4 regions of the Alkaliphilus metalliredigens QYMF genome follow, and region 4 is predicted to be linked to each of the others. Evidence: riboswitches for the same ligand, from Rfam matches in the RefSeq annotation. Region 4 holds a riboswitch; each other region holds the start of a gene.

Region 1 (8,293 bases), 1.9 Mb from region 4:
TTCTCCTGCTGGGTTGAGATAGCGTAGGGCTAAGGTTTTTGGATCTGCTGACCAAATGGCGTCTTCAATGGAATTGAGAATGCTATCTAGCCTATCCTTCCCTTCTCGAAAATTCTCTTGCATTTGTTTTTGCTCAGTAACATCTGTAAAAATAATAATAAATTCCCCAGCCTTAGGGCTTGATATAGCAAAAGAGATCCATTTTTTTAAATTCTCAAAGTATCTTTCCTTCCGATGAACCGTTTCTCCATTTAAAGCAACACGTCCACACTCTTCGATCCAATCAAAGTCTGACTCAACCATTCCTTTAAATACTTCGGTACCCCTTTTCCCAATAATTTTCCTGCGGCTGGTTGTCATTAATCTTTCAAAGGCTCTATTCACCTCTAATATAATAAAATCCACTGGGTGGTTGTTCTCATCTATCACAATTTGAAAATATCCAAAGCCATCCATCATGTTTTGAAATAATGCACGATACTTTATTTCACTTTCTCGAAGCTTTCGTTCAATATCGGCTTTATAGAGGGCCATTTGAATATTCGTATGAAGCACACTCTCCTTAACTGGTTTTACTAAATAACCATAGGACTCTGTTGCCTTGATTCTATCTAAAATTTTCGTCTCTGAATAAGAGGTTAAATAAATGATTGGCAGTTTAAGTTGTCCTTGTATTTTAGTTGCAGCTTCAATGCCATCCATTTCTCCCTTAAGAAAAATATCCATCAACACCAAATCTGGTGACTGTGTTTGGGCATAAGAAATAGCCTCTTCTCCTGTGGCCGCCGTCCCTATGACAGTATACCCTAAATGATTTAATTTTTCTTGTATATCCAGTGCAAGCATTCGGGAATCTTCCACGATTAAAATTCTGGGGCTTGTCATAGATCCACCTCTTATCCTATCAATTCTTAGAATCAACTCAATAAATATATTCTATATGATTACAGTTGGTTTAACAAGTAATACACAGTAAATATTACCTATTGTTTGTTAAGCAACATAGGACTTAATACCTAGCCAAAAGATTTTTTTCTATTTTAGGCTGTCAGATACATGTCCGGTTATATTATACCTTTTCCAAAGATTATTTTTTAGCGAAATTTGTATGGCTTTTCAATTTTTTAATTAGAAGTCATACAAAAATTCGTCTGATGCTATCGCATCGACTCATAGCGCTTAAACAAATAAGAAGGGATCTAGATCCCTTCTTATTTGGTCTTATTCATTTTATCACATTTGACACCGATTTACACACCAAATAGTCTTGTTCCACCAAAGAGTACTACCAATAGCAAGAAGAAGAATAGTAAACTATCCCCCGATCCTCTAAAGATACCACAGTTACAGAATATTAAAACCAGCAACAAAAAGAAAAACAACAAACTTGAATCCGTCCCAAATAATCCTCCAAATCTACTACCACTAGTTACCTCAGACATATATTTCACCTTCCTCAATAGATTTTCCACTATTCCTAGTGTCATTATCTATAGTATGACTTTCACTTTTATTTGGTGACATGAAAAAGGGTAGGATACCCTACCCTTTAACTAACAAAATGATAATTGTCTTCCTCCAAATAATACTGCTAATAATAGGAAGAAGAATAACAAGCTGTCACCTGCGCCCTTAAATATACCACAGCTACAGAAGATCACCACCAGTAGTAGGAAGAAAAACAACACACTACTGTCTCTCCCAAACAAACCACCTAAAACGTTTGTGCTCGCTACCTCTGACATGTACTTCACCTCCTTCATGAAAGTGTTTACTTCTAACTTTCATTGTTTCACTACATATTATGTGTCAGTGATCATAAAGGTGCCTCTCTATTAATGAATGTATTTCTTTTGTATCAACCCTACCCGCTTACTTCACTTTTCTCGTGTGATTTTATCCTATGAAGGGTACAATCTTATTGTGCATGTTGAAATTTAAATTTTTATTGACATAATCCATAAACATTTAATAAGATGAAAGCATATTTTAATAGTATGATTCATTTAGAAATGAAATTTCATAATAATATGGGGTGATTTTTGTGAACATTGTTGTTCAGAAATTTGGGGGTACCTCCGTTTCAACTAAAGAGCGGAGAACACAAGTAATTAATAAAATTTTGCAAACAAAACAAAAACAGAAAAACATCGTGGTAGTCGTGTCAGCCTTAGGTCGTAAAGGTGATGCCTATGCCACTGATACCTTAAGAAACTTGCTTTTAGAAGAAAATCCGCTTTGTAGTCTTAAAACATTAGATCTACTGATGTCATGTGGTGAAATTATTTCTGCCACCCTTCTAGGCTCAGCATTAGAGGCATTAGGAGAAAAAGTAATTGTTTTAACCGGTGCCCAAGCAGGGATCTTGACTGATGATCATTTTAGTAACGCTGAAATCATTGCTATTGATGAGAAGAGATCACTTTCTTATTTAGAAAAGGATTATATTGTTGTTGTTCCAGGATTTCAAGGGGCCACAGCTTCGGGTGAAGTGACTACCCTAGGTCGAGGCGGTAGCGATACAACAGCCACTGCATTGGCAGTTGCCTTAAATGCAGAGTATGTAGAGATTTATACAGATGTCGATGGCATTATGACAGCTGACCCAAATGTCGTTCCAAGAGCTAGAATTCTAGACCAAGTGAACTACAATGAGGTATTTCAAATGGCTGAAAAGGGTGCCAAGGTCATTCATCCTCGGGCCGTAGAAATTGCTCAAAAAAAGAATATTCCAGTGAATATTCGAAATACCATGTCGGAGCATCCAGGGACTAGAATTCACTCCTTCACAGGTGACAAAGAATCTTTGTACTGTTCCCAACCAAAGAAAAATCTTTTAACAGCCATCACACATAAGGATGGCATTTCACAGGTCTCAGTTCACATGGAAAATAACCTGGCCCACGATAGTTTGTTATTGTCCACCTTGGCGGAGTCTAAAGTAAGCATTGACATGATTAACTTTTTTCTAGACAAAAAAATCTTTACAATTAGTACAGAGCAGATCAATATTGTGCAAATTCAACTTAAGAAGTTGAATTTTTCACATGAAATACGAACACATTGTAGCAAGGTAACCGTTGTTGGTAATCGAATCACAGGGATTCCTGGTGTCATGGCTACCATTGTGGGTGCGTTATCTTCAGAAGATATACAGATTCTACAAAGCTCCGATTCTCATTCAACAATTTCCTGTCTTGTTGATGAATCAGATGCTAAAAAAGCTGTTAATGCACTTCATTCAGCCTTTCATTTAGACTGCTAGGAAACCTCAAAACCCTATTTTATACATCAACAAAAGCAGGCAATAACACACCTCTGTGTGTTATTGCCTGCTTTTTCTTTGTTCTAAGAAGAAAACCAGTTTACTCCTTTTTTTCGTCTGCTAACTTTTCTAATATCATTTTGTATCCATCTGCTCCATAATGTAAACAGCGGTTGATTCTACTTATGGTTGCTGTACTGGCCTTTGTTTTTTCTTCGATATGATTATAGGTTTTACCAGCATTTAAGAGCTTGGCCACCGCAAGCCGTTGAGAAATAGACTGTATTTCTTTAATTGTGCAGATGTCTTCAAAAAAACGATAGCATTCTTCCATGGTTTCAAGCTTTAAAATAGCCTCAAACAAAGAGTCGGCAAATTCATCCTTAATTCTAGATTGATGGGACATACTATTCACCTCAAATTTATAGATTACTTTAATTATTCTACTTTATTCCAGGGAATCCTTTTCTCTTTTGATTTTATTACTTTAAACTTTTTTATTATTTTTGTTGACATACTATGAAAATTATATTATAGTTGTTTTTAAATTGAATATCGATTTATACTCTTATCAAGAGAGGTGGAGGGACTGGCCCGATGAAACCCGGCAACCACGAATTGTTTTTGCAATTCGAAGGTGCTAATTCCAACAACACTTATGTGTTGAAAGATGAGAGAGGACATTACTCTATTTTTTAATGGTGCCTCTTTCATGCGAAAGTGGCTTTTTTATTGCAAAAATACTCTTTTGCTATATGAGTAAAAGTTCTACTATGCACACGGTTCTACTCTTTTTGCTTTATGAAATTAAAACTTTAGCGAGGTGATTGAATGATTCAGTTAAGTAACTTAAGTAAGCTTTACGAATCTAAAGAAGGTAATGTACAAGCATTGAAGGATATTAATTTTACCGTTGAGAAGGGAGATATATTTGGTATCGTTGGTTTGAGTGGAGCAGGTAAATCAACCCTCATACGCTGCATCAATCTACTCGAAAGGCCAACTGTCGGAGAAGTATCTATCGATCACATTGAATTAACGAAACTTACTTCTACCCAACTAAGAAATGTACGTAAAAACATTGGTATGATTTTTCAAAATTATCATCTACTCAGTAGCCGCAACGTATTTCAAAATATTGCTTACCCCCTTGAGCTCATAGGCATGAAAAAATCTGATATCAAGGAAAGGGTGGGACACTTACTTTGCTTAGTGGGGTTAGAAGATAAAGCCAAGCATTATCCATCACAACTAAGTGGTGGTCAACGTCAACGGGTTGCCATCGCCAGGGCCCTAGCAACTAATCCTAAGATATTATTAAGTGATGAGGCCACCTCTGCCCTAGATCCGATCACAAGTAGGAGTATTCTAAATCTCCTGCAGGAAATCAACGAAAAGCTAAACATTACCATTGTATTGATTACACATGAAATGGAGGTCATCAAACAGGTATGTCATCGTGTGGCTGTTCTAAAGGATGGCGAGATTGTTGAAACAGGACTTGTCACAAAAGTTTTTAATGACCCAAGGCATCCGTACACAAACTTATTACTTGGGAGTCGTTCTTCACAAAGGGATCAATCAATCCCTTTAGACTTTTTTAGCAATGTAAAGGTGGGGAATTTATAATGGAAAGATTAATCATGCTACTCATTCCTGCAATCCATCAAACTTTATATATGGTTTCCCTGTCAACATTATTTGCCGTTTTAGTTGGTACACCTTTAGGCATTTTACTTGTTGTCACAAGGAGAGGACATATTATGGAGAATATTGGGATTCATCAAGTTTTATCCTATATTGTTAACATGGGACGCTCCTTTCCCTATATTATTTTAATGATTGCCCTGATTCCCTTTACACGTTTGTTAATCGGAACTTCCATTGGTACCACTGCTACCGTTGTTCCCTTAACTATCGCAACCATTCCATTTTTTTCAAGGGTTATTGAAAATGCTTTGTTGGAGGTTGATAAAGGAGTGATTGAAGCTTCTCAAGCAATGGGAGCCAGTACATTCCAAATCATTTATAAAGTACTCATCCCCGAGAGCATGCCTTCTATTGTTTTAGGAATTACAATTACGATTGTGAACGTCATCGGTTATTCTGCCATGGCAGGTGCTGTTGGAGGGGGGGGATTAGGTGATTTAGCCATTCGTTATGGTTTTCATCGTTATAATAAAGAAGTAATGATCTGGACAGTGGTTCTGCTTATTTTACTAGTTCAAATTGTACAAATTACAGGAAATTATTATTCCAAAAATTTATCTAGGAGGTAGTGAAATGAAAAAACGTTTATTTTTATCAATTATTGGTCTATTACTTATTACGTTGATTGTTGGATGCACCACAAAGGCAAAGGATGAGGTTGTCTCAACAGATGAGGCTCCTGAGACTGTCAAGTTAAGGGTTGGTGCCACACCTGTCCCCCATTCTGAAATTTTAAATTTTATTAAGCCTATTCTATTAGATATGGGCGTCGACTTAGAAATTGTTGAGTTTACAGACTACACAACACCTAATTTAGCTTTACACGATGGCGAAATTGACGCCAACTTTTTTCAGCATGTTCCTTATATGGAGACATTTGCTGAGAATAACAATATTCAACTAAAGGATGTTGCAAAAACCCATGTGGAACCTTTAGGATTATATTCTAAAAAAGTAGATTCCCTAGAAGCATTGCAAGATGGCGCTACCATTGCAATTCCTAATGATCCAACCAATGGCGGGAGAGCACTTTTATTGTTAGCTAATTATGGAGTCATTCAATTAGATGATGACACAGATTTATTAGCTACAGAACATGACATTAGTGAAAACCCTAAAAACTTTAAATTCATTGCCCTTGAAGCGCCACAAATCCCTCGTTCTTTAGATGATGTTGATGCTGCTATTATTAACACTAACTATGCCTTAGAAGCATCCTTAAATCCTGTAAATGATTCCTTGCTTTTGGAGGATTCAAATTCACCCTACGCCAATATTGTAACTATTGTTCCTGGAAATGAATCAGAAGAAAAAATCCAGAAATTGGTTGAAGTACTCACCAGCTCTGCTGTTAGAGATTTTATCCAGAGTGAGTATAAAGGTGCTATTGTGCCCGCTTTTTAACCTTTACTTTGTTTACTCTAACTCAAACCCTCGAATATCTTAGGAATTGTTAATTATATTAAGATTCACCTATACCTAATCAGTTGGAGTGGGAATTATAGAAAAGAACTAAAATCTTTAACTATTCTGTATTAAAAATTTCAAGTGCTTAAATAAAAGAGGTAGTGGGTGTTCAATCATCCCCTGCCTCTTTTTATATAATAACAGCTTTAATTATTTTTAATATTATTAGATAGGCTATCAATTGCCGTTGCTAAATCTTCTCCTACTTGTTTTTGCTCTTGGGCAACATGATGTAAAGATTCAATTTCAGTAGAAACAGCAAATACCTCTTCCTTAATTTTATTTAAAATACTTCCAATCTTTTGTGTAAATTCCTGACTGTTATTGGCAAGCTTTTGAACTTCCTTGGCCACCACGGCAAATCCTTTTCCTTGATCTCCAGCTCTAGCAGCTTCAATAGAAGCATTTAACCCGAGGATGTTAGTTTGCTGTGTGATTTTTTCAATAAATCGAATGATTTGGTCAGTTTCCTTTACATGTTCAATGGTATTTTGAGCAAAGGTATCAAGCACAGCACTTAAATTAGTGGTATTATCAATGCTGTCTTGCATTTTAGCAACCCCTTTTTGTGTCACATGGCTTAAGTGATTAATTTCCTTTAGTTGATTCTCCAACTGCTCCGTTAATCCCTCTTCTGTCTCCACTAAAAGCATCATTAATTGCGCCACATCACTAGCTACTACCCTAGCTCCATTAATATTGTGACGGTCTACTTGCACTTGAACCGCGGGTACTCCAGTCACCTCAATAAGTAAATCCATTTCTTTTTGTAGTAATGCTTCAATACTTGTACTATGGTATATCCCTAGCTCTTGTGCTAATTTCATCCCTGGCGCATCCACATTAATATCCGCAATCCCCACGACCTTTATTTTCTCTAGCTTATTTAAAGACTTGAAAATCGAAGTTCCCCCTGCTCCTGCACCGATAATACCAATTTTCATGTTGTTCACTCCTATCTGATTTGAAGTGAAAACCCGACTTAACTCAAGGGAAGTCCTTTGACTTTCCCTTAAATTATGATCAATTTTACTTCAATGATTGAATTGCTATATTGAATTAGTTCTCCATTAAATCACATTATCCTTTAAAATCTTATATCATTTTTAGATTGTCGCTTTTTTCTCTTTGTTAACATTTCATAAACAAGGTAAATTAGGATATCATTTCATTCTGTAATTTTTCTCTATTAACACATACTGATAGAAGGACTATATCTCAATATCATATTAATCGTGAGGAGGTAAAAAATTGAAACATCATAATAGAGACCGATTCAAAAATTTCAAGCTAAAACTAGATGCCAGTTATTTAGGAAAAAAATATAAAATAACTGAAAATCATCAGCTGGGTTATGTGATGCCATTAGACATGATTCGTAATGTGGATTATTTTGATAGTAGTTTATTCTATGGAGATGAGTTACCCCATATTTTAGGACAAGACACAACAAATGTCGACAATACGACTAAGAAATTTGAATAACTTATAAATGAGGTGAGTTCTTTGAAGGTTGCTATTATGGGGGCTGGTTTATCAGGCTTAAGCTGTGCCATCACGTTAGAACAGCATGGCATCTATCCGGATATTTATGAAAATCGCAGATGTGTTGGTGACCGTTTTATTAATGGTGAAATTGTATTGGATATTCTTAACCGTCCCATTCAAGATTCGGTTGCCTATCTATCAGAAAAACATCATGTTTTCCTACAACCTACTGCCAATATTAAAAAACTTGTTTTAATTTCAGAAAAAAGTCGCGCCACAATAGAAGGTAATCTTGGTTTTTCATCTATTCGGGGTCGTCATCCCTTAGCCTGGGAATCACAATTATCTAAACAAGTCACTTCA
Region 2 (8,293 bases), 200 kb from region 4:
ACCACAGTCAGGATGCTACTGGTTATTCCCGTCTTTACTATCAGTTGCTTTTCTGACTCAATGGTTGATATCATTTTATTGATCATCGGTCTAATCAATCCTGACCGTTCTAAAACACTACTTAAGGATACAGCACAAGCTACAATTGATACAACTTCTACCATCGAAGCAATCCCACCACTGATTAAGATGTTGTTAAGCTGTCCCGATGCTGTATTGCTTTTATATCCCCAAATAATAGCATGAAAAACAGAAGAAGAAGACATATTTTGCAGAAATACACTCACTAGCACACCTGCCATTAACCCCATGGAGATTGTTGAAATTGTTCTTATACCCATAATGGATGAAAACAAAATTCCCAAAGGAAGTAGCAATAACCAGGGTGAAATATAGAATCCTTCTAAAATAGCAGACTGATACGCTATTAAACTCCCGAGATTTGTACTGACACCATATCCACTACCGATATAATAATAACTCGCCAAAGTGATGACATAGACAGGAACAAATGTGACCATCATGCTCTTTAGTGTTTCTTTATATTTGGTTTTTGTTGCCGTTAGTGTCAGATTCAATAGTCCAGAAATAGGAGAAATCTTATCGGCGATGAATGCCCCGGAAATAATGGCCCCTAACAAAATATGAGTTGGGATTCCAAAACCCTTTCCAATCCCCAACAAAGCCAGACCAATGGTACTGACTGTCCCTACTGCCGTTCCCATAAATACTGCCATGATTGAGGTAATCAGGAAGGCCGCAAGCAAAAAATTCATTCCTCCCATGTATTGAAGTCCATAATATATCATTGTAGGCACAACCCCAGAGGATAACCAGACCGAAACCGTTGCTCCAATTAGTAAGATTAATAAATAAAGCATTCTGCATTCTAGAATTCCCTGATAAATCATATTTGTTACTTGTCTAAGTTGACGTCCCTTTCTCATCAATATAGCAGAAGTCAGTAAAATACTCCCTACAAATCCAAATAGCAAAGAAATGTTGAAAAAAATGCAACTTCCTATTAAAATAACTATCATACCTAAAACAAAGTTAATCTCCCGTTGTCTAAATTCATTGATCCCCACATTTTCACTCCCTAGATGTACTGGTATTTTTCATTTTACCTTATGTGATCAAATCATTAATCTCCTTCTAAAATATCATGTAATAAAGGGATTGTATATGATTCTTATTGAATCTTGGTAAAAACAAAACAGCAGGATTTTCCCTGCTGTTTTGTTTAAAATCATGTGTTTTATTTGTAGCCTGTCCTTATGCCACAGGACTTTTAGCCATTTTTTCATTATTTGGTATTGTAACTGTAGCAGACTTTTTCTCACCACTTAGAATTGGCCCAGGATTGGGATAAACTTCTCTACCAAAGGCTCCATTAACAATAATTGCCGCAGAAAGATAGATCCCTAGCATTCCTACAATCAATAATGCCCAACCTGGTATAAATGAAAATTCAGCTGACAGAATTTCCAAATCGATTAAAGTAATGAGCGGTAGTGCTATATTTAATACAATTACCATCAAGCTTAATACAAGTGGCGTTTTAAGGAAGGCAGGTGTCCATAGAACTAAGGCAGTTGACAGTACTAACCATGCCCATCCATCAATACGTGCATCAAGTACAATGTTGTTACTTGCCATCTGGAACTTAAAAAGCATTCCAAGACCACCTACTAGCATAAAGAAAGCACTAAAGAATAAAAATGTATTTCCTCCTGTTGTATTGCCTCCCTTTAAATCTACTATGGCAACCACAAATTGTACAACAAATCCTCCCAACAACCAAATACCCAATAATGGTATGGCATTACCTGTTACTCTTCCAGTCAGTAGCGCAAAAAAACAGAAACAGGCTACGGCCAAGGCAACTAGACCCGCTGGCGTTGGATTAGACCACTCTTTTGTTTGATTTACTTGATTCACGATTTCATCCTCACTTTCATTATATATGATTCCAATATTCAGAGACCGTTTACACATCTCCCTACTGAAATAATTATATACAACTTTTACAGCTGAGGCAACTTTTTTCGACATTTTTTGCTAATTTAATCACAATGTTATTTTTAGTATTCAAATGATTACGATTCATTGGTTTGCCCTCTTTGCAGATAAACTTTATTACTCCGCTCCCGCCAGTGCTTTATCAAAGTCCTCTATCAAATCTTTTATGTCCTCTAACCCTACTGATAGGCGAATCAAATTCTCAGTAATACCGAGTGATTCTCTTTGGGCTTTAGGCATTGCTGCATGAGACATTTTAACGGGATAGGATGCAATTGTTTCGACTCCCCCGAGACTTACTGCTACAGCAGCAAGTTTTACCATTTTCATGAATTTCTGTGCTGTTTCTATTTCAACTGTCTTAAAGCTCATGACTGCACCTGCACCGTTAGCCTGGGTGTCATGAATTTCTCGGTTTTGGTGCCCAAGCAGGCCAGGGTAGTATACTTTCTGGATTTTTTCATGATTGGATAACCATTGAGCAAGCTCCTCAGCATTCTTTTGCTGATAATCCATCCTCACCTTCAAAGTTTTAAGTCCTCGCAGCAGCAACCATGAATCCTGTGGTCCTAACACAGCCCCAAAACCGTTTTGAATCATGTACAGTCTTTCCGAAAGTGCTTTCCCTTTTACGGCAACCAAACCTGCAACAACATCACTATGCCCACCTATAAATTTCGTTGCACTATGGATCACGATATCTGCTCCAAGATCAAGGGGGCGCTGTAAATAAGGAGTCATAAATGTATTGTCTACAATAACCAGTAAATGATGTGCCTTTGCAATACCCACTGCACCCTTAAGATTGGTTATTTTCAATGTAGGGTTAGATGGTGTTTCAAGAAAAATTGCCCGTGTATTCTCTTTGATATTGGCCTCAATCTCACCTAAATCAGTTGTATCTACAAGGCTGACTTCTATTCCGTACCGATTAAAAATACGATTCAAAGCCCTATATGTTCCGCCATATACGTCTTGACAGGCAATGATGTGATCTCCTGCGGAAAAAATTGAAAGCACAGATGAAGTCGCTGCCATTCCTGAGGAAAACGCAAACCCCCTATCTCCATTTTCAAGTTCAGCTATTGTTTCCTCTATGGCTCTTCTTGTTGGATTTTCTGACCTTGAATATTGATACTCCTGTTCTGCCTCAATATCCTCTTGGTGATAGGTAGACACCTGATAGATGGGTATACTTAAAGCACCGGTTATTTTATCCTTATCGTTTGTATTATGTATTAGTTTTGTTCCAAAATTCATTTTTCTCACCTCAATGCCCTTTCTAAGTCTAATATGATATCTTCTACTGCTTCTATGCCAACAGAAAGCCTTAATAGTTTATCATTTACACCAATTCTTTCCCTTATCTCTTGGGGGATAGCTGCATGGGTCTGTACCATAGGATACGTGATTAGACTTTCAACACCACCTAGACTCTCTGCAAACATTATGACTTGAACACGGTCAAGTACCTGCTTTGCCACTTCCTGACTCTTGACTGTAAAAGAAATCATGGCGCCAAAGCCCGATGCTTGTTTCTTAGATAATTGGTATCCCTCATGGTCAGGATCTCCCACATAATAGACTTTTTCAACCTGCTGGTGCTCCTTTAACCAAGCGGCTACTTTTATGGCATTCTGCTGTTGCTTTTCAAGTCTAATTCCTAATGTTTTAATACCACGTAGGATTAACCAACTATCAAAGGGAGCTAGAACAGCTCCTTGGCTTTTTTGAATCAGTTTCAGGTTTTCTCCTAGATCGTCATCCTTTACAATCACAAATCCAGCCAGGGTATCATTGTGTCCACCGAGATATTTTGTTCCACTATGAATCACAATATCTGCCCCAAGCCCTAGGGGTCTCTGAAAATACGGTGTCAAAAAGGTATTGTCTACAATAAGCATTACCTCCTTTGACTTTGCAATTTCAGAAATTGAAGCAATATCAGCTACCTTCATCATGGGATTTGATGGTGTTTCAATGAATATCGCAGCTGTGTTCTCCCTTAAGGCCTTCTCAACTTCCCTAATTTTACTGGTGTCAACATAGCTAAATTCAATCCCATACCGTTTATAAATCTCTTCACAAATTCGATAGGTGCCTCCATAAAGATCATCCGAAACAATAATATGCTGACCCGGTGTAAACAGAGTAAACACTGTTGATATCGCCGCCATACCACTGGAAAAAGCCAGTCCATGCTTTCCTTTTTCTAAACATGCCATGGTATTTTCAAGTTCTTCCCGGGTCGGGTTTTGTAATCTTGAGTAATCATAGCCCGTGGTCTCATTAAGACCCGGGTGCCTAAAGGTTGCACTCTGGTATATGGGAAAACTTACAGCTCCCGTATGGGGATCATATCCTTTAAATCCATGTACAACTTCAGTTTCAATATGCAACTTCTTATCCTTCACGCAACTCATAGATGCTCTCCTCCTTTTTCATTTATATTTCTATGTCATCACGGGTGACTCTCTCTATCCCTTCTAAATCATAGGGGGTTTCCTGATAAACATAATAATTCAGCCAATTGCTAAATAAAAGACTGGCATGGCTCCTCCATTTGACTACAGGCTCTTTTGTCGGATCATCTTGAGGGTAGTAATGATCTGGGATATTAATGAGCTTTCCACTCTCCTTATCCCTTTCATACTCTGATTTTAAGGTTAGTGGACTATATTCTGAATGTCCCGTTACAAAAATTTGTCTTCCATTTTTTGCTCCTACAATATGCACTCCTGATTCCTTTGATTCCGATAAAATTTCTAGTTCATCTACTTTTTGTATGTCATCATGTCTTATCTCTGTATGCCGAGAATGTGGTACATAAAAATAATCATCAAAGCCTCGAAATAATTTGACTGTTTTTTTATTGACCCAGTGAGGGAACACACCAAACATTTTATTTTCCAAGGGATACTTAGGAATACCATAGTGATAGTACAATCCAGCCTGAGCTCCCCAACATATATGCAGGGTAGAATAAACATTCTGTAGGCTCCATTTCATAATTTCACAAAGTTCTTCCCAATAGTCTACTGTTTCGAAGTCTAATAATTCAATGGGTGCACCAGTAATAATCATACCATCAAATTTTTCCTTTTTAATTTCTTCAAATGTATGATAAAACCTGAGTAAATGCTCTTTGGATGTGTTCTTTGAAACATGACTATTAGGATGAATAAGTGTAATATCAACCTGAATCGGTGAATTTCCCAATAACCTCAATAACTGGGTTTCTGTTTCTATTTTCGTTGGCATCAAATTCAAAATCACAATCTTTAGTGGTCTAATGTCTTGATGGGTGGCACGACTTTCAGTCATCACAAATATGTTTTCCTTTTCCAATGTTTCTACAGCCGGCAAATCATCGGGAATTTTTATTGGCATCATCATTCTCCTCCGTTTTCTTCTATTTAGTAAATATAAGCTTTGACTCTGTTTCATTAATTGACATCCATGCTAAAAATTTTTAAAAATTCAAGTGCTTAATCGTAAGAAAACCCCTTCTGAAAAACAGAAGAGGTTAATATCATAGAAACTCATCTATCTTTCAGCACCAATTCTTTCGAATATTGCTGCAGGATTTAGCACCTCGCTTTCGCAGGTTGCTGGGTTTCATCGGGCCAGTCCCTCCACCACTCTTGATAGTAATATATTTAGTTAGATCCCATTATATATATTCAGACTATTCTTGTCAATCAAAACATTTAACTAATAAGATAATTTTCAGTTGTGTTGATGTAAAATTGTTATTCTTTAAAAATAATTATACAATTTCCTCAATTACTTCAACTCATCTACAACTTTTTCAAGCTCCAATATTCTAGATCCTTTTATTAAAACAATGGCATCTTTTTTGATCATTTCTTTGAGTTTTGTTGTCAGTGATGACTTATCCATAAATGAAAAAACCCGTTCATCTGGAAATCTCGTTTTTGCTCCCTGAGCAAAATATTTTCCTAGTTCCCCAATGGTAAATACATAGTCTATTTGGCTAGGGTCAATTTCTTCTCCTATGTCTATATGTGTTGTAATTTCATTTTCCCCAGTACCAAACATATCTCCAAGGACCACAATCTTTTGTTTATATTTTTTGAAAGAATACATTGTATCTAGAACAGATCGTAGACTAATAGGATTAGACTTATAAGAATCATTTAAAATATCAAATCCATTGCATTTAATTAACTCATTTCGCATACCTGTAGCTTCAATTTTCAACATCCCTTCTTGTATCTTTTCCAAGGTAATATTAAAATACTGAGCAACAGCAATAGCAGCTGCAGCATTGTATATTTGATGATTTCCAAGCATAGATAAGAACAGTCTAGGAGAATCACTACCTACTAGTTCAAAGTATATCCCTTCATTTTCTGAAGAAATTAATTTAACAGTATAATCATTATCACGATTGATTCCAAATGTCACTTTTTTTTGTTTTAGATCCAGCTTCTCTACCCCTACTCTAAGTGGAGGGCTATCTCCAAAGTAAATAAAAAGTCCATGGGGTTTTAATCCTTCTATGATTTCAAGTTTTGCCTTTAGTATGTTTTCTACCGAACCCAAATCATTGATGTGTACATTTGTTGAATTTGTAATAATCGCCACGTCAGATGAAGCAATCTTAGATAAAAGTTCAATTTCACCTAAACCAGACATTCCCATCTCAATCACTGCTATTTCAGTATTTTCAGCCATTTCTAATAGCGTTAGCGGTACCCCTAAATGATTATTTAGATTTCCCAAGGTCTTATGTGTCTTATAGACAGTCTGTAATATATTAAAAAGGATATCCTTTGTTGAAGTCTTTCCGTTACTACCTGTAATACCGATGATCTTTACATTTAATTGGTTTCGATACGCCTTTGCTAAAGTCTGAATCGCATCTAGGGTATCTTCAACAAGTATAAAGGGGAAGTCAATATTTGGAATAGGCTGATTCTTATCCCACAAAGTAGCTGTTGCTCCATTTCCCATGGCTTTTTCTATAAATTCATGGCCATTGAATTTCTCTCCAATGATGGGAATATATAGTTGCGTATCTTTAATTGTTCTGGTATCAATTGAAACACCATTGATCCATATATCTTCATGGGATTTCTTAAGACCGCTCCCCTTCACCATCTCTTGTATTTCATTTAATTTACGACGGATCATCTTTTTCACTTCCTTTTATATAAAAAACTTTTTCTCTTATTATAACGTTCAAAGGCTAGATTAATAAGTTTCTCGATCAGTTCTGGATACGTTGTCTGGTCAGTTTTTTCCCATAAGGCTGGTGTCATACTAAGCTTCGTAAACCCAGGCATGGTATTCACTTCATTGACATAGAACCTTTCATCATCTGTGACAAAGTAATCTACCCTTACCAGTCCAGAACAATTCAGAACATCAAAAGATTTTATTGCCACTTCCCTCATCAGCTCACTAACCTTTTCTGTTAATTTAGCTGGTATGACTTGAATTAGCTTGCCATCGGTGTATTTTGCGGCATAGTCCATAAATTGCCTTTCTTGAATAAACTCTCCTACAACCGATGCCTTAGGAAATTCATTTCCAACTACGGATATCTGCATTTCTCTCCCAATGATTTCTTCTTCTATCACTAGTTTGTCCTCAAAGGAAAAAGCTTCATGAATCGCAGCTTCTAATTCTTCACGATTGGCACATCGATTAATCCCGACACTTGAGCCTAAGCTAGCGGGCTTAACATAAGCAGGATATCCTATTGTCTCTTCAATTCTTTCAATTGAAAACAGCTTGTCCTTTTTCCACTGATGCTGCAATAATCTTGTATACTTTCCCTGTGGAATGTTATGCTTGGCAAATAGATCCTTGGTAACCACTTTATCAATTCCAATTGCTGAGGACATCACACCATTACCCACATAAGGAATATCTAGTATCTCTAACAAACCTTGTATGGTTCCATCTTCTCCATTTGTACCATGCAAAGCAGGAAATACAATATTTTGTTCTCTTTCATTAAAACTACTTCTTAGAAACGTTTCAATTGAACTAATCACTGTATTTGAAGATTGATACATTAGTTCACTTATCTCTTTTATTTCATCTTCTACAATCCCCAAATTTGACCATATTCCTTCATCACTAATATAAATAGGGTAAACATGATACTTCTTTTTATCTAGTGAATTTATAATAGCTGAAGCACTGATAAGGGATACCCTATGCTCAACTGATTTTCCTCCACAAAGTACATATACATTGGTTTTCATTGGTCTCCTCCTATATCATCATTTCACAT
Region 3 (8,293 bases), 570 kb from region 4:
GTTCTTGCCAATATCATGAATATCTCCTTTGACCGTAGCCAGTAAAATACTTCCCCGATCTAGCTCTGGCATTTTTTCAAAGGAGGATGCCTTAATCACTGCCAAACCTGCTTTAACCGTCTCCGCCGCCCGCAGTAACTGGGGTAAAAAGAGATCCCCTACTTCATATTCCTTCCCCACTTGATCAAGGGCAGGAATAAAATAGGTTTCAATGATTTCAAAGGGAGATTCATTTTGTAAAAGCAGGTCTACCGCTGCTGCTACCTCTGTCTTTCTACCCTCTATAATCATGGTCTTAAGATCTTTACTACTTTGTACTGGCGCTTCTATTGATTTCGTATTATTTTTAAAGCGTCGGATAAATGCCATGGCTTCTTGATCCTCATTATTTAACACTCTAAAGGCTTCGATGGTGTCCATCATTTCCTTAGACAGCGGATCCATAATCGGCGCATCTAAACCTGCTGCTAAAGCAGTGGCCAAAAACGTTCTATTTAAAAGCTCTCGATTTGGTAATCCAAAGGAAACATTACTGACTCCTAGACTGGTTTTCAATCCCAGTTCACTCTTCACCAAACTCACTGCCTTGATGGTTTCCTTCACAACCGATTGTTGGGCTGAGGCGGTCATCACTAAACAATCTATGATTAAATCCTCCTTTGGAATCCCATAGGCCTTTGCTCTTTCCATGATGGTCTTTGCAATTTGAATTCTTTCTTCGGCGGTTTCAGGGATGCCCTTGTCATCTAGTGTCAATCCAATCAGAGTAGCCCCATATTTTTTGGCAATGGGAAACACAGCAGCCATGACTGCCTCTTTGCCGTTCACTGAATTAATAATCGGTTTACCATTATAAATTCTAGCGGCTGCCTCCATGGCCTCCACATTCACACTATCTATTTGAAGAGGTGTATCAACAACCTCCTGTATTCCCATGATGACTTCTTTTAAGACAGCTACCTCATCTATTTCTGGTAATCCCACATTGACATCTAATACTTGGGCTCCTGCATTGCTTTGGTCAATGGCTTCAGCCACCAACACTTCTAGCTGGTTGTTTCGTAGGGCTTCTTTTAACCTTTTTTTCCCAGTGGGATTAATCCGTTCTCCAATGACGGTGGTTCTTCCATCTAGTATCACTGTTTTAGTTGGAGAACAAGCACAGGTGACGCGTTCAACTTTTCTTTCAGGAGAATTAATTTGAAAAACAGCTTTTTTTAGTGCTTGAATATGTTCAGGTGTGGTGCCGCAGCAGCCTCCTAAAATCCCAACTCCTAGTTCGGCCATTTCTCTTCCATACAAAGCAAACTCCTCAGGACTTGCGGGAAAAATCGTATCATCTCCCTCCAGTCGAGGTAGGCCTGCATTGGATTGAACCATCACCGGCACCTTGGCATACTTAAGGATGTCAGAAAGTATGGGTAGCATCTCCTTGGGTCCAAGAGAGCAATTGACCCCTAGGGCATCTACTCCCAGACTCTGCAGTACCAGGGTAGCAGTCATTGGATCCGTTCCAGTAAATGTTCTTCCATCTTCTTGAAATGTCATGGTACACAGTACAGGCAGATCACTATTTTCCTTAGCGGCTAATATGGCTGCCTTGGCTTCATACAGATCTGATATTGTTTCGATCAAAATGCAGTCGGCCCCTGCCTTTACCCCAGCTTGCACCTGTCTTTTGAAAATATCATAAGCCCTATCAAAGCTAATCTCCCCTAATGGCTTCATCATCTGCCCCAATGGTCCTATATCTAAGGCAACATAGGGAGCTCCCGATGCCTTAGCCACCTTGATTCCCCCTTCTATGATTTCTTCAAGAGAATAAATGCTGTCCTTGAGCTTTAATTCATTGGCTTGAAATGTATTGGTCGTTACAACTTGAGCTCCTGCTCTCACAAATCTTTCATGGATTTGTTGAATAAGCTCTGGATGTTCTATATTATAAATCTCTGGCAAGGCACCTACCTTGAGACCTGATTTTTGAAGCATTGTTCCCATGGCGCCATCAAAAATCAACATGCCTTCTTTACAATCCCTTAGAAAATTCACAAGGATCCTCCTCCCGTCTAGAGCCACAATGTTCATAAGCATCACAGTCTCTACAGCTCTTCTTCTTATTATTTTCAAGCTGTGTTCCTAGCCCGATGCAAGCAGTCACTGACTTCCTTGGCACTAAAATACACTGTTCAGTGCTGGTGAGCCCTATTTTTGCAAAGGCATTTAACTGATTTAATACCTCAGGTTGTAGTTCAATAGGTAGATCTCCATATCCTGGACTAAACCGAAAAGTCGTATGATATCCCTTAACTAAATTAAGTTTCTTAATTTCTTCTTCTGCTTCATCACATAAAACCTCAATTGCAGCTGTTGCACAGGCATCTAACACAAGGGCTCGGGTCATATCCACCAACTGATATTGTTTGATTTGTCGATCTACATTGATTCCTAGGGTCCCTGCTAAAAGCACACATTTAGAACAATCCTTCAGATGGTTCGTAATAGACTTTCCCTTTAATGTAAGGGACTCATTCAATACAATGGCCGCCTCTTGCACCTCTGTTATCTCAAAGAACTCATACACATAACGGGGTTTAGCAATCTCAGTCATTTCCTTCATACAGCTATCAATTAATTGATTTAACCCTGCATCTATCTTTTGTTGCTTATGTCCTAGATAGCGTAAGACTTCAGATCTGCTCATTTCCATTTTTATGACTCCTTATAAGTGAATTAAAACTTGTCAATATGACCTGTTACAGTTTTTTTCTGTCTTTTCAAAATTCCCTTTGCTATGTCTGGTTGATTCATTGTATAAATATGAATTCCATCTACTTCATTTGCAATCAAATCCGCTACCTGCTCAGCGGCATACTCGATTCCTGCCTGTCGTAATAGCTCTGGCTGATGCTCATATTTTGATACCAATCGAATCACTTTAGCTGGAAGGGATGCCCCACACATAAATATCATCTTTTCCACTTGTTTTTTACTTAAAATGGGCATTACCCCAGCTAATACTTTGCTTTCTATTTTATATGCCTTTAGTTTTTCTAGAAATCCATAAAATATCTCATTATCAAAAAACAATTGGCTTACTAAGAAATTCGCCCCTGCCGCTTCCTTTTCCTTCAAGTATTGCAGGTCTTTTTCAACATCGTCACATTCAATGTGTCCTTCTGGATATACAGCAGCTCCTATATCAAAGTCTCCATATCCCTTTAATTCCTTGATTAAGTCCACCCCATATTGATATTGATTTTCTTCTCGTCGGATAAAATCCGAAGGAACATCCCCTCGGAGAGCTAACACATTCTCTAGGTTGTTCTCTTGAAGGGCTTTAATATTCTGTTGAATGACTTCCTTGTTAGAAGTAATACAAGTTAAGTGAGCTAATGCTTCGATTTCATATTTGTTTTTGATTATTGATGCAATTTCTATTGTCTTATTACTACCTGTCCCTCCAGCACCATAGGTTACACTGATAAAGTCTGGATTTAAATCAGCCAGTCCGTCTAAGGCTCCATAGATGCTACTAATAGGAAGCTCTTTCTTAGGTGGAAAAATTTCAAAAGAGATGACTGGTCTTTTATCATTAAATAATTTAGTTATTTTCATAAGATTTCCCCCCTTACAATTTTCCTAACACGTCTTCAATATCTGCAATTAGATCTGCTACATTTTCAATTCCTACAGAGATTCTCACAAGTTCAGGTAATACTCCCGCTGATAGTTGCTGCTCTTGGCTTAATTGTTGATGAGTGGTGGAGGCTGGATGAATTACCAGTGATTTTGCATCTCCAACATTGGCTACATTAGAGAAAATAGTAAGCTCATTGATTAACTTTTTTCCACCTTCATAGCCACTCTTTAGACCAAATGTGAAAATTGAGCCAGATCCTAATGGTAAATATTTTTGCCCAAGTTCATAGTATTTATTGGATTGAAGCCCTGGATAATTGACCCATGCCACCTGGGGGTGTTTCTCAAGGTAGGTTGCCACTTCCAATGCATTTGACACATGTCTTTCTACTCGTAGTGATAAAGTCTCTAACCCTAAAATCAATAAAAATGAATTAAAAGGAGAGATGGCCGCCCCAATATCTCTTAATAAGATAGTGCGTAGTCTAGCAATATATGCAGCGCCACCAAATGTATCCCAGTAGGATAATCCATGGTAGCTTTCATCCGGTTCAACTAACTCTTCAAATTTTCCATTATTCCAAGGAAATTTTCCTGAATCTACCACAACCCCTCCAATTGAAGTTCCATGTCCCCCGATAAACTTAGTTGTGGAGTGAACCACAATGTCCGCTCCGAACTCAATGGGCCTGCATAAATACGGTGAAGCAAAGGTGTTATCTACGATTAATGGGATGCCATGGTCATGGGCTATTTCAGCTATCTTTTCAATATCAATGACATTAATTTCTGGATTTCCAATGGTTTCAATGAACACAGCCTTGGTATTTTCATTAATGGCTTGATCCACTGCTTCAAAATCATCTGGATCCACTAAGACCACTTTAATATTTAACCTTTTAAATGTATTTGAAAATAGTGTGTAGGTGCCTCCATAAAGTGTGGCCGCCGCCACAATTTCATCTCCTGGCTTAGCGACATTCAAGATAGCATAGGTAATGGCACTCATTCCTGAGGCCGTAGCCACAGCCGCTACCCCACCCTCTAATGCCGCGATTCTTTTTTCTAATACATCTGTTGTTGGGTTTCCTATCCTTGTATAAATATTCCCTTCCTTCTTGAGTGCAAAAAGATCTGCTGCATCCTGTGCATCATCAAACACGTAGGATGTGGTTTGATAAATTGGGACTGCCCTAGATTTAGTGGTACCATCAACCACTTGCCCCCCATGAACTTGTAATGTTTCGAAAGATAATTTTTTTGTCATTATAATTCCTCCTTGTTTTGTTTTGTTAAAAATTCGTCTGGTGCTCTCGCATCGACTCATGGCCCACTTAAAGATTCAAGTGCTTATAGGAAAAGCCACTTCTCTTAAATTAATAAGAAGCGGCTTTTTCAAAATACCTTAATGGTATTGATGAAAATACTCTCCTTATCTTTCAGCCAAGGGCTGCAGGAATTAGCACATTTCAAGCTTGATTAATGCCTCAAGCTAGCTGTTGCTGGGTTTCATCGGGCCAGTCCCTCCACCTCTCTAGATAAGATATTCAATTTCGCTTTTACTTTTTTGTAAATCCAGATACAATTCGTCTGATGCTACCACAGCAACTCAAACTTTTAATATGCAATTTCTTCAAAATAGAAAAATCTTCTTAACATATCGTTAAGAAGATTATATTCACCGTATTATTGGTTTACTATACCCCCTTATCGTGTGTTAACAGGACCACCTTACTTTTTCTAGTAGGTTGGTATAGGATCATCAAGTCAACTCTCTCCCCTAATTCTTGATAAGTTTCTATTAAATTATAGTTATGATATCACAAAAGAATTAACTTGTAAATACCCTTTAGTTAAAATATTCAATAAATTCTTTATTTAATTTAAAGACATATAACCATTATTTTTGCAAATAATATAAGAGACTCATTTAGATAAAATTTGATTAACGGAGGTATGATATGCGAAATAAAGCTTTGCTTTTATTAACTTTTTCCCTTCTACTTACCACTGCCTGCGGAGGACCTCAGGACCATTTAGCCCAAGATAATCAGCCTAGAGAGACTAACCTTTCCGCTATTTTTCATATAGCTGATGTTGAATTTGCTCGAGTGACGGCTGATTCAGCAGATGTTAAATCAGGACTAGGAAGAGACTTCGATAGTCTTGCTACTTTAGAAAAAGATAGTGAGATTAGGGTTCTAAATCAATCACAGGACTGGTATATTGTCCAACTAGATAATAATCAAGTGGGTGGAATTGAAACTGCTGATGCAATGCCTATAGTAAGGGAAGGTGCTGATCGTCGTGAGGACCACCCCACTACCCCCAATGAAACACAGCAACCAATGTATCAACAGCAGGAAGAACTTCCCCAGAGACAGGTTGATGAGGATGCGACACAGCCTGGAGAAGAGGCTCCTGAAGAAGCCCCAAGACTGGAAGAGAAACCTACGCTACCACCAAATGAAAGACAACAACCGCAAACAGGACAGCAGGTAGACCCGGAGCCCCAAACCACTGGAATTCGAGCTCTATCTGCGGAAGAACAACAAATGTTCGACCTTGTTAATAGTGAGAGAGAACGAAATGGTCTTTCTACCTTAAGAGTTGACTTAGAAATAACCAGAGTAGCTCGAATTAAATCTCAGGACATGGAAGATCAAAACTATTTCAGTCATAACTCTCCTACCTATGGCAGTCCCTTTGATATGCTGGAAAGCTTTGGTGTGAAATACTTACATGCAGGTGAAAACCTAGCTGGTAACGCTTCAGTGGAACAGGCTCATACTTCATTGATGAATTCTGCAGGACATAGAAGAAACATTCTAAGTCCAGATTTTACCCACCTGGGCATCGGTATCGTTCCTAGTGATCGATATGGTTTACTGTTTACACAGGTATTTATTAGTAAACCTCAATAGAGCTGTTTAACCATATAGTTATTTGAATCCTATCTTTATTTTTCACTTGCGCATAAAAACGAGCAAGTGACTCAATTGAGTCACTTGCTCGTTTTTTGTGGAGACCTTATTATACAATATTACTTAATTTAGGAGAAATCTTGTCAATAGCTTGGGGTTCAAAAAGCTTGATGACTTGATATGTGTATGTTTTTGCAAATTTAATGACATCTAAAAATTGATAGGCAGTATCTAATGATGTAAAACAAGAAATGCTATAATCAATGGATTGTCTTCTGATTTGAAAACCCTGTCTCTCTATCTTCTTCCCTTTTGTTGGTGTATTAATTACCATTGCAACGGATCCACTCTTAAAGGCTTCTAATATTTCATCATTTGAGCCCAACACCTCTTTAATATGCACCCCATGCTTTACTAGGTGTTTGCCAGTACTTGAAGTGGCAATGATTTCAAATCCTTGTTCCTCTAGTTCCCTTGCCAGGGCAATGGCTTCCGTCTTATCACGGTCTGCTATGGAAAACAGCACCCTTCCCTTTGATGGAATGTGAAAACCTGCTCCCTCAAAGGCTTTTAGTAAAGCCTCTTGGTAATTTAAACCGATGCCCATTACCTCTCCTGTGGATTTCATTTCTGGGTCTAGCATCGTATCGACATCTCCTAGCTTTTCCAAACAGAATACAGGGGCTTTCACCACGATATACGGAGGATGAGCTGCGACTCCAGTCCCATATCCCAGATCCTTTAAGGCTTTCCCCATCATCACTTCCGTTGCAAGAGCCACCATTGGAATTCGAGTCACTTTAGAAACAATAGGCACAGTACGTGATGCCCTTGGATTGGCTTCAATCACCATTACTTGTTCATCCTTGACCACATATTGAATGTTAATTAATCCAACTACTCCTAAGGCCATGGCAATTTTCTGGGTGTAATCAACAATATCCTTTACTACTTTTTCACTTAAGCTTTGAACAGGATAGACACTCATACTGTCTCCAGAATGAACTCCTGCTCTTTCAATATGCTCCATAATAGCAGGGATCAAAATCTCTTTGCCATCGCTAATGCCATCTACTTCAACTTCTTTTCCCAAAATATATTGATCCATTAGGATTGCATTGTATTTGTTAAAGTCAGTTAAATGATTTGCATAATAAAGTAGCTCTTCCTCATCCCTTACGATTTCCATTGACTGTCCACCGATTACATAGGAGGGTCTGACCACTAATGGGAACCCAAGAACCTTTGCAGCTTCTTCTACCTCTTTGATATCACTGACCATAACCCCCTTGGATTGTGGAATATTCAGCTCAACCAATAGCTTACTGAACTTTTCGCGATCCTCCGCTAGGTCAATTCCTGATGGTGGGGTTCCTAAAATCTTAATGCCTGCTTCATGAAGTGGCTTAGTCAAATTGATGGCAGTTTGCCCACCATATTGTACAACAACCCCTTCCACATCCTCCATTTTAGCAATATTGATGACATCCTCTGGAGTTAGTGGCTCAAAATATAGTTTATCAGATGTATCAAAATCCGTACTGACGGTTTCTGGGTTGTTATTGATAATAATTGTTTCAATCCCTTGTTCCTTCAATGACCATGCCCCATGAACACAGCAATAATCAAACTCAATTCCTTGACCAATTCGAATGGGACCTGACCCCAGTATAATTGCCTTTCTCTTCTTTTCCTTATTGACTTCACATTCCTGTTCGTAGGTGGAATAA
Region 4 (8,293 bases):
TGTTTAGTGGAGTGATAGACGGACATATTTTAAAAATGAAATAATATTGGCAGAGGAGGGTGAACTAGGATGAAAAAAATATTAGATAAAATTGTTTACGCCATATTGGCACTAAGTCTATTTACAAATGCCTTTCTTATTTATAATGTTGTCAAAGATGAACCAGTATTTAAGGTAGAAAATGAGACTGTTTTGACGAAAAACCAATTAAACAGTATTCTTAATGATAATTACAAAGTGGCAATCATTAACCAGAAAGTAGGCGATTATCTAATACAATTGGAAAGCGAAAATCGAAATATTCAAGCACCTACTGACGAGGATTTACATGAATTAAGCGAACTATTTCCTGCATTTGAAGGATACACTATAAATAGTGAAATAGGTAGACAAAAACTAATTGAGGTATATAATGTATATCAAATTTATAAACAAGATGATATAAATGTCTCACAGATACAAAGTTTTTTGATGAACCACTATGGCGATCCTGACATAAGACTATATGAAATATATGTCTATGAAACAACTGATCATCATCATGCCGTTGACGTTGAAACTATGCTTAAAGAGGGTAAAGAGATACATGAAGTTGAAGATCAATTCAACATAGAATTTTTTATTAGTTACACAACATCAATGGATAGTATCATAAATCACATGCATACAAATTTAGATTCCGATCATGATTATAGCGAAATAACAGATATGCATACTACTAATAATATTAATACATATTCAGTAGGTGATGTCTATCATGTCATGGATTCCGGAGATATGCATGTTATATTGATAAACGATATTCTTAGTTTAGATAATAACCTTGAACATTTTAAAAATTTATATTTTGCGCAAAATTATATAAGTGTAAAAAATAGCATTGTAAACAACTTAAAATCAGAATATGTAGTATCATATTATTAATGTTTATCTATTATAAAAGGATGTTAGGGTAGTAGCCGGTAGGGAAGTCAAGGTCAAGGACAAAGGATCAAGCACAAAGAACCGTAAGACTGCGCTAAATTGCATTATTATTCCATTGCACTTTTCATGGATTTCATGTTAAATTGGCAAATGTTTTTAAGTATACGATAATATTTACAAAATCGGAGGCTAACAAATGCTTTTTTGTCTGTTAGTCTCCTCATTATTGCCTTTATTCCCAGTATATTTAGTGCTCGTTTCATATTATAGGCTAAAAAGGCAAAAGAAATCTCCGTTTTTGCTGATTGCATCCCTTTTGTCAGAAAATACGTCATGCCTAGCCCTCTTTTTATCGTTCCAAAGGGGTGCTCTACGATCATTTGTCTTTGCTTATAGAGTTCTTTGTTTTCTATCATCCTCTGGTCTACTCTATCTAAGATATCTTGATCTATTGGTCTTCTTACTCGTCTGCCTCTTTTATCTTTTGTACATTGATCTTTAAAATTACATTTACTACAGGCTTTGAAATTTTGATATACTATTTCTTTTGTATTTTCATTTATAGGTTTTTGTCTTCTACAATAAAGTTTTTCTCCTTTAGGACATATATAAATATTTTCCTCTTTATCATATTCAAATTTGTCTAAATAATATTATTCCTCTCCTGTAGTATTGGGAAATACTTGTTTTGAAACATAGGTTGTAATACCTTCTTTTTCGCATTTTTTTAAATCCTGTGCATTGTAATAACCTTTATCTGCTAGGGCTTTAAGTTTTTCTACTTCAAATATTTCCTTTGCACTTGTCTCTGTGATATGAACAGAACGATTACAACCCAAAGGCTCTGTAAACATAAAAGCATTTGCTGTACCATTTCTTTCGTATTCATAATCGTGTCGTTCAGGTTTCCCAGGTTCTAAGGGGAGAGGGGTACGAGTTTCCCTAATAAGTTGTATAGGCTGTTCATCCATACAAACTACAGGCTTATTACTATCATAGGGTCTCTGGTATAAATCAAGGACATCTTCCATAGCGCATACGAAGGCAGCATCTTGTTCAGGGGGTATCATCCAATACTTACTTTGGTGAGGCTTCAAGTCATTTTTTTTAGAATCCTGGAAACTGTTTGATGTGAAATAGAATCAACTATATTTAATTCAACAACTTTATTAGCGAGTAACCTCAATGTCCAGTGAGAATGATCAGCCAGTGGTGTGCTGCAGGCAAGAGCTATTATTTTAGCTTGATCTACACCATCAAATTTTCTAGGCAAAGTAGAAGGATCTCTCTTTTTTCGGTCAAGAGCACTATCAAGACCTTCTTCTACGAAGCGTTTTTTGACATTTGTTATCGTATTGCTATGGCAATTAAACGCTTCTGCAATTTGTCTATCAATCCAGTTTGGTCCGTCTGTATTGGCCTTGAGAAGAATGTTTGCATGTTTGATTTTATATGCCGGTGATTTACCTTTACTTATTATATCTGTTAGTTCTTGATGTTCTTCATTGGTCAGTTTTACGATATATTTCTTTTTCATGATGTTCCTCCATTTCTTTGGGATTAGTTTACACATATCTTCCCCAAAGAAGGAGGTTACTAAGCACTAGTAGATAAGTAGATTCTTTCAATTTTTTCCAATCAATGATGTCTAATAATTTTTCGAAAATAGTGATATAATTATCATTAACCAATAGTCAGTACCCCCTTGCAAATATGGTTAGTGTGTAATTATATTAAAGCAAAGGTTACTGACTATTTTCATGTCTAAATTTAAGTCAAATTATGAAAGTACTGGATACGAAGTATTGTCAATGGATTTAAAATCCATTAATTGAACACTAGTGACATACATCTATTGTTAAAAGAAGGAAAAGAACCATTAGAACAAATAATGAGACGTATAAGTGGAAGCTATGTATATTGGTATAACAAGAAGTATGAACGGGTAGGAACTTTATTTCAAGATCGATTTAAAAGTGAACCCGTAGAGACAGAATCATATTTTTTGACGGTTATAAGATACATTCATCAAAATCCTATAAAAGCAGGAATTATAAGAAATATAAAAGACTATAGATGGAGTAGTTATAGGGAATATTCAGTAACCCCCAAAATAATAGATAAGGAATATGTACTTAAAATATTTGCTAAAGACAATGATATAGCTATTGAATTATTTATTAAATTTAACAAAAAGAATAATAATGATGAGTGCTTAGAAATCAAGGAAAAAAAGAAGAATATATCAGATGATGAATTAAGGCAGATAATAAAAAATCAATTTAAGGTAGAAGCATGGACGTTACAAAATGAATCAAAAGAAAAGAAGGAAATTAATTTTATTGTTGACAAAACATTTTATACACTATATAATCATATCTAATATAAAAACTAAATATAACTTATCAAGAGAAACTGAGGGACTGGCCCGATGATGTTTCAGCAACCACACATATGTGACGGTGCTAAATCCAGCAGAACATAGTTCTGGGAGATGAGAATGGATAATGAAACCCTTCTTGGGTTATTTTTATGCAGATAAACCTTTTCTCTCTTTGAGAAGAGGTTTTTTTATTTGGTAAAAAGTATGTGCTATTTCTATGGTAAAGAAAGGAGGCTGAAAATTGATTATATTACATGAACTAACCAAAACCTATGGAAGTAACAAAGAAGCTGTTAAGGCATTAAAAAAGGTTAGCTTGAAAATACAAAGAGGAGATATATTTGGAATAATTGGATATAGTGGGGCTGGTAAAAGCACCTTGATAAGATGCATTAATCTTTTAGAAAAAATGGATTCTGGGAAAGTCACAATAAATGGCATAGAATTAACAGAACTATCGCCAAAGGAATTAAGGAAACAAAGAGAAAAAATAGGAATGATTTTCCAACACTTTAACTTAATGAAGAGGAGGACTGTGTATGATAATATAGCTTACCCCTTAAAGGGTAAAGGTTTAACAAAGGTTGAAATAAATGAAAAAGTGGTAAAACTTTTAGAATTGGTTGGAATTAAAGATAAGATTTATTCTTATCCCTCTCAGCTAAGTGGAGGTCAGAAACAGAGGGTGGGCATAGCAAGGGCCCTTGCCAATGATCCAGAGGTATTATTATGTGATGAGGCAACCTCAGCCCTAGATCCTCAGAATACAAGGTCAATTTTAAACCTGTTGAAAGAGATTAATCAAAAGCTCAATTTAACGGTGGTAATTATTACCCATCAAATGGAGGTTATAAAGGAAGTTTGCAATAGGGTGGCCGTGATGGATGCTGGGGAGGTAGTAGAGGAGGGAAGCATCATAGATGTCTTTTCTAATCCAGCAACAGATATTACCAGGGAATTTATTGCTAAGACCATGGGTTATGAAGGCCTAGATGAGTTGATAAATCAGAATTTCCTCAGGGATCCAGGTCAATATGAATTAACTGTAAAAGTTACCTTTGTTGGTCAGGTAACGGGGCAACCTTTTATTTCTAGAATATCTAGAGAGTATGGGATTATGGTAAACATACTTTTTGGAAGCATAGAAAGCCTACAGGGGATCCCCTTTGGAAGTCTTGTGGTCAGTCTTACGGGTAATGAAGGAAAGATTCAAGAAGCAATTGCACTTCTTGAAAGCAATAAAATACGAGTGGAGGTATTAAGAGAGTATGGAGCTAGTAAATCAAATGCTACCCAATGTAGTTGAATTGTTTCCTGAGTTAGTTAAAGCATTTATGGATACCTTGATTATGGTTTTTATATCTGGATTAATTGCCTCCATAATCGGAATTCCTTTAGGTGTAATCTTAGTTATTACAAGAAAAGGGAATCTGGTGGAAAATAAATTGATAAATTTTATATTGGGAAAGGTAGTGAATATATTTAGATCTTTACCTTTTGTAATTTTGTTAACGGCCATTATACCTATTACAAGATTTTTAGCTGGCACAACAATAGGTCTTAGGGGTGCAATAATACCTCTAATATTTGCCTCCGCTCCCTTTGTGGCACGGCAGGTGGAGTCAGCACTGTTAGATATAGATCCAGGAGTTATTGAAGCAGCACAGGCCATGGGATCTAGCCCCTTTGAAATAATCTATAGGGTATTACTTGTGGAGGGCTTACCTGGAATCATATATGCTTTAACCATAACCGTCGTTAGCTTAATCGGTTTTTCTGCCATAGCTGGAACGGTGGGAGGTGGAGGTCTTGGGGATTTCGCTATACGATACGGTTATCAATATTATAGAACTGACATCATGATTGTAAGCACAATAATTTTGCTGCTGATCGTAAATGTTGTTCAAAGTACAGGGGAATATTTTCAAAAGAAATTAAGTCACTAAATTAAACAACAAGCAAAATAAACACAAAAAATGACTGAAGGAGAGAAAAAAATGAAAAAAATCATACTAATATCTATAACTATTGTTTTATTGGCATTAATTGTAACGGGCTGTGGAGCTAAAACCGCTGCTGGTAATGAAGATACATTAAAGATTGGTGTAACAGGTGGGCCCCATGAAGAAATTGCTAAAAAGGTTAAAGAATTGGCTGAGGATAAGGGCTTAAATATAGAATTAGTTGTTTTCAATGAGTATATTCAACCCAATATACAGCTATTTGATAAGGAATTGGATGCTAATATTTTTCAGCATGAACCATACTTAATTAAATTTAATACAGATAGAAGCATGGATCTTATTACCATCGCACCAACAGTAAACTTTCCAATGGGTATCTATTCTGATAAAATCGCTTCACCTAGTGAACTAGTTGAAGGCCAACAGGTAGCAGTTCCCAATGATTCGACAAATCAAGCTAGGGCATTGATCCTATTGGAGACAGCCGGAGTTATTAAACTCAGGGAAGGTGCAGGTACTGCGGTAACAGTTAGGGATATAGTAGAAAATCCTAAAAACATTAAAATAGTTGAGCTGGAGGCACCAATGCTTATTAGAGCTCTACCGGATGTGGCAGTGGCTGTAATTAATACTAATTTTATCATTGAGGCAGGGATGAATCCTGTAGAGGATTCAATATTTATTGAAGATAAGAATTCTCCCTGGGTAAACCATATTGTTACTAGACCAGAGCTTGAGGAGGATGTAAGAATTAAAAAGCTTGTTGAAATATATCATTCCAGTGAGATTAGACAATTTATAGAGGAAAGCTTTGGTGGAGCTGTTGTGTCGGCATTCTAGGAGGGATTTTATTGAAAAACTATAGCTTTAAATATGGGAGAGGTGAGCTTCTCTGTAAAATTAATGAAAAGTTAATATTAAATACACTTTTACCAAGGGTAGCCGCCCCAATAATAGATGTTAAGGAGGCAGTAATAAGGGCCATTGAAAATCCTACAGCTTCTGCTTCCTTAAAGAATGTGATTAAAAAAGGAGAAACCGTTGTAATAGTAGTTAGTGATATCACTAGACTGTGGATTAAAACAGATCAATTTTTAATCCATCTAATAGATTACCTAAATGCTATGGGTGTAGAAGATAGTCATATTGATATATTAATTGCATTAGGTACCCACAGACCCTCAAATGAAGGGGAAAAGCAAGCTATTGTGGGAAATGAAGTTTATAATAGGATAAAAATACATGATCATGATTGTTTTGATTCAAAGGGATTAGATTATGTTGGAGAATCAAGCTTCAATACTCCAATCTTTATTAATAAAAGAATAGTAAAGGCCGATAGAGTGATTCTCACAGGGGGTATAGCCTTTCACCTTTTTGCTGGTTTCGGAGGTGGAGCTAAGGGAATGGTGCCCGGAGTTGCAGGATTAGAGACAATTCAGCATAATCACAGGCTTACCTTTAATGAAGGCATTAATACCGGATTGAATCCCAAGGCTGCATCAAACAAGATAGATGGAAATCCCATGCGAGAAGACATCACAGAAATATGCAGAATGATAAACCCAGATTTCCTAATAAATGCAGTCTTAGATGCTGATGGTAGGTTCCTGAAATTTGTTGCTGGTGACTTTCAGGAAGCGTGGCTTGAAGGTTGTGAAATAATACGAGAAGTATATGGAATTGAGTTAAAGGAAAAGTCAGATATTATTATTGCATCTGCCGGGGGGTATCCAAAGGATATAAATCTATATCAAACGGTGAAGACAATGGATAACTGCCTTTATGGAGGAAAGGAAAATAGTGTGATTATTTTAGCATCTGAATGCAGCGATGGTTTAGGAGCTTCAGAGTTCTTGAATTGGTTTCAATATAAGACCCTAGAGGAAATGGAAAAGGCACTAAAAAAGAATTTCACTGTTCCTGGCTATGCTGCCTATAAAGCTGCCTATACAGGGGTTTACAGGAAGTTAATTCTCATTTCAACTCTTCCTAGGGATCATGTGGAAAAATTAGGGTTTCTACCAGCTAACTCCTTAGATGAAGCTTTAGATCTAGCCTGCAAATTAAGTCCTCTAGAGCCTAAAATTACTCTAATGCCCTATGGGGGAAATACATTACCAATAATTAATTGACATTGAAAAAATCAACCTTTTGGTTGATTTTTTTTTTCGGAACTCTTAATAGAAAATCCATATATTTGAATATTTGGTACTGCATCATGGAGTGGGTGTGGTGTTTCTACTTTAATTAGTCATCCTATTTTATTGATAAAGGTATTTTTATCTACTCAACTTTCCCACCCTTAAACGGGACTTAAGGTACTGTGAAATCTAATGTTTCTACGAAAATAATATGTATATAGACACAAAAATACACCTCAATCTGATAAAATGTAACTACGAAGAAAACACTTTAAAATCCAGATAAGAGAGATGCATACCACAATGATACATCATTATGACCCATCTGAAAAGAGTAAAAATGCTTTACTACACTCTTTGAAAACATTAAAGATTGCCTAACTGCTTAGAAAAGCTGGGATTCGCAAAAATCAAGGTACATCAGTTTTTAAGGTTTTCCGTTTTTGATTCTTTTAGTCTTTCAAAGCAAGAACCTTTATCGTTTTCTTGAATCTGAACGTAAGGATCAGGCGCTTTCTAAGAATACATATTATCGATTTTTATCGTTACTGGCGATACGAGTTACTGAAGGATTACAAAAGCTAACAAAGCCAAAGCGTGTCAAAATATTGGTTTTGGACGACACAATTACTGAAAGACGGTTATCAGAAGGTGTAAATTCGTAATTAAGAAACATAAAATAATTTAGTAAAGAGAGTGGATATACAATGTTAATTGACGCCCATATTCATATAGCCTTAAATCATTTGTATAATAAGCAAGAATGGGAAAGTGCCAGGAGAGAGACCCAAATAGAGTGGGTCAGAAGGGTATTGAAGGAATATAAAAAAGCTGGAATCTATGCTTTACGGGATGGAGGAGATGGGATCTATGCCTCT

Evidence for each region. A riboswitch is a leader RNA that binds a small molecule or an ion and turns the genes downstream of it on or off. The one in region 4 is predicted to bind S-adenosylmethionine.
Region 1: linked by a shared signal. The riboswitch ahead of AMET_RS04600 (methionine ABC transporter ATP-binding protein) and the one ahead of AMET_RS19120 (methionine ABC transporter ATP-binding protein) in region 4 are both predicted to bind S-adenosylmethionine.
Region 2: linked by a shared signal. The riboswitch ahead of metA (homoserine O-acetyltransferase MetA) and the one ahead of AMET_RS19120 (methionine ABC transporter ATP-binding protein) in region 4 are both predicted to bind S-adenosylmethionine.
Region 3: linked by a shared signal. The riboswitch ahead of AMET_RS16585 (O-acetylhomoserine aminocarboxypropyltransferase/cysteine synthase family protein) and the one ahead of AMET_RS19120 (methionine ABC transporter ATP-binding protein) in region 4 are both predicted to bind S-adenosylmethionine.

What each region holds. Positions count from the first base shown of each region.
Region 1 is NC_009633.1:964,487-972,779, reverse strand. It holds gene AMET_RS24145 (diguanylate cyclase domain-containing protein) at 1-885, opposite strand, end outside; gene AMET_RS24825 (hypothetical protein) at 1,251-1,442, opposite strand; gene AMET_RS04615 (hypothetical protein) at 1,554-1,745, opposite strand; gene dapG (aspartate kinase) at 2,045-3,265, shown strand; gene AMET_RS04605 (YerC/YecD family TrpR-related protein) at 3,366-3,671, opposite strand; SAM riboswitch class I at 3,831-3,942, shown strand; gene AMET_RS04600 (methionine ABC transporter ATP-binding protein) at 4,097-4,894, shown strand; gene AMET_RS04595 (methionine ABC transporter permease) at 4,894-5,544, shown strand; gene AMET_RS04590 (MetQ/NlpA family ABC transporter substrate-binding protein) at 5,549-6,379, shown strand; gene AMET_RS04585 (methyl-accepting chemotaxis protein) at 6,589-7,386, opposite strand; gene AMET_RS04580 (hypothetical protein) at 7,694-7,927, shown strand; gene AMET_RS04575 (NAD(P)-binding protein) at 7,949-8,293, shown strand, end outside.
Region 2 is NC_009633.1:3,802,247-3,810,539, forward strand. It holds gene AMET_RS18205 (Na+/H+ antiporter NhaC family protein) at 1-1,088, opposite strand, end outside; gene AMET_RS18210 (acetate uptake transporter family protein) at 1,276-1,941, opposite strand; gene AMET_RS18215 (trans-sulfuration enzyme family protein) at 2,140-3,282, opposite strand; gene AMET_RS18220 (trans-sulfuration enzyme family protein) at 3,288-4,445, opposite strand; gene metA (homoserine O-acetyltransferase MetA) at 4,468-5,412, opposite strand; SAM riboswitch class I at 5,566-5,676, opposite strand; gene AMET_RS18230 (UDP-N-acetylmuramoyl-tripeptide--D-alanyl-D-alanine ligase) at 5,809-7,182, opposite strand; gene AMET_RS18235 (D-alanine--D-alanine ligase) at 7,188-8,264, opposite strand.
Region 3 is NC_009633.1:3,427,242-3,435,534, forward strand. It holds gene AMET_RS16570 (homocysteine S-methyltransferase family protein) at 1-2,049, opposite strand, end outside; gene AMET_RS16575 (vitamin B12 dependent-methionine synthase activation domain-containing protein) at 2,027-2,707, opposite strand; gene AMET_RS16580 (methylenetetrahydrofolate reductase) at 2,731-3,615, opposite strand; gene AMET_RS16585 (O-acetylhomoserine aminocarboxypropyltransferase/cysteine synthase family protein) at 3,629-4,906, opposite strand; SAM riboswitch class I at 5,069-5,184, opposite strand; SAM-I-IV-variant riboswitch at 5,315-5,438, opposite strand; gene AMET_RS16590 (CAP domain-containing protein) at 5,601-6,563, shown strand; gene carB (carbamoyl-phosphate synthase large subunit) at 6,673-8,293, opposite strand, start outside.
Region 4 is NC_009633.1:3,999,580-4,007,872, reverse strand. It holds gene AMET_RS19145 (hypothetical protein) at 70-924, shown strand; gene AMET_RS25200 (transposase) at 1,032-1,532, opposite strand; gene AMET_RS27420 (hypothetical protein) at 1,578-1,955, opposite strand; gene AMET_RS27415 (helix-turn-helix domain-containing protein) at 2,018-2,461, opposite strand; gene AMET_RS19125 (transposase) at 2,756-3,307, shown strand; SAM riboswitch class I at 3,324-3,425, shown strand; gene AMET_RS19120 (methionine ABC transporter ATP-binding protein) at 3,549-4,613, shown strand; gene AMET_RS19115 (methionine ABC transporter permease) at 4,576-5,253, shown strand; gene AMET_RS19110 (MetQ/NlpA family ABC transporter substrate-binding protein) at 5,305-6,111, shown strand; gene larAH10 (NPN-dependent 2-hydroxyacid racemase, LarAH10 family) at 6,123-7,406, shown strand; gene AMET_RS25960 (hypothetical protein) at 7,859-8,080, shown strand; gene AMET_RS19100 (amidohydrolase family protein) at 8,123-8,293, shown strand, end outside.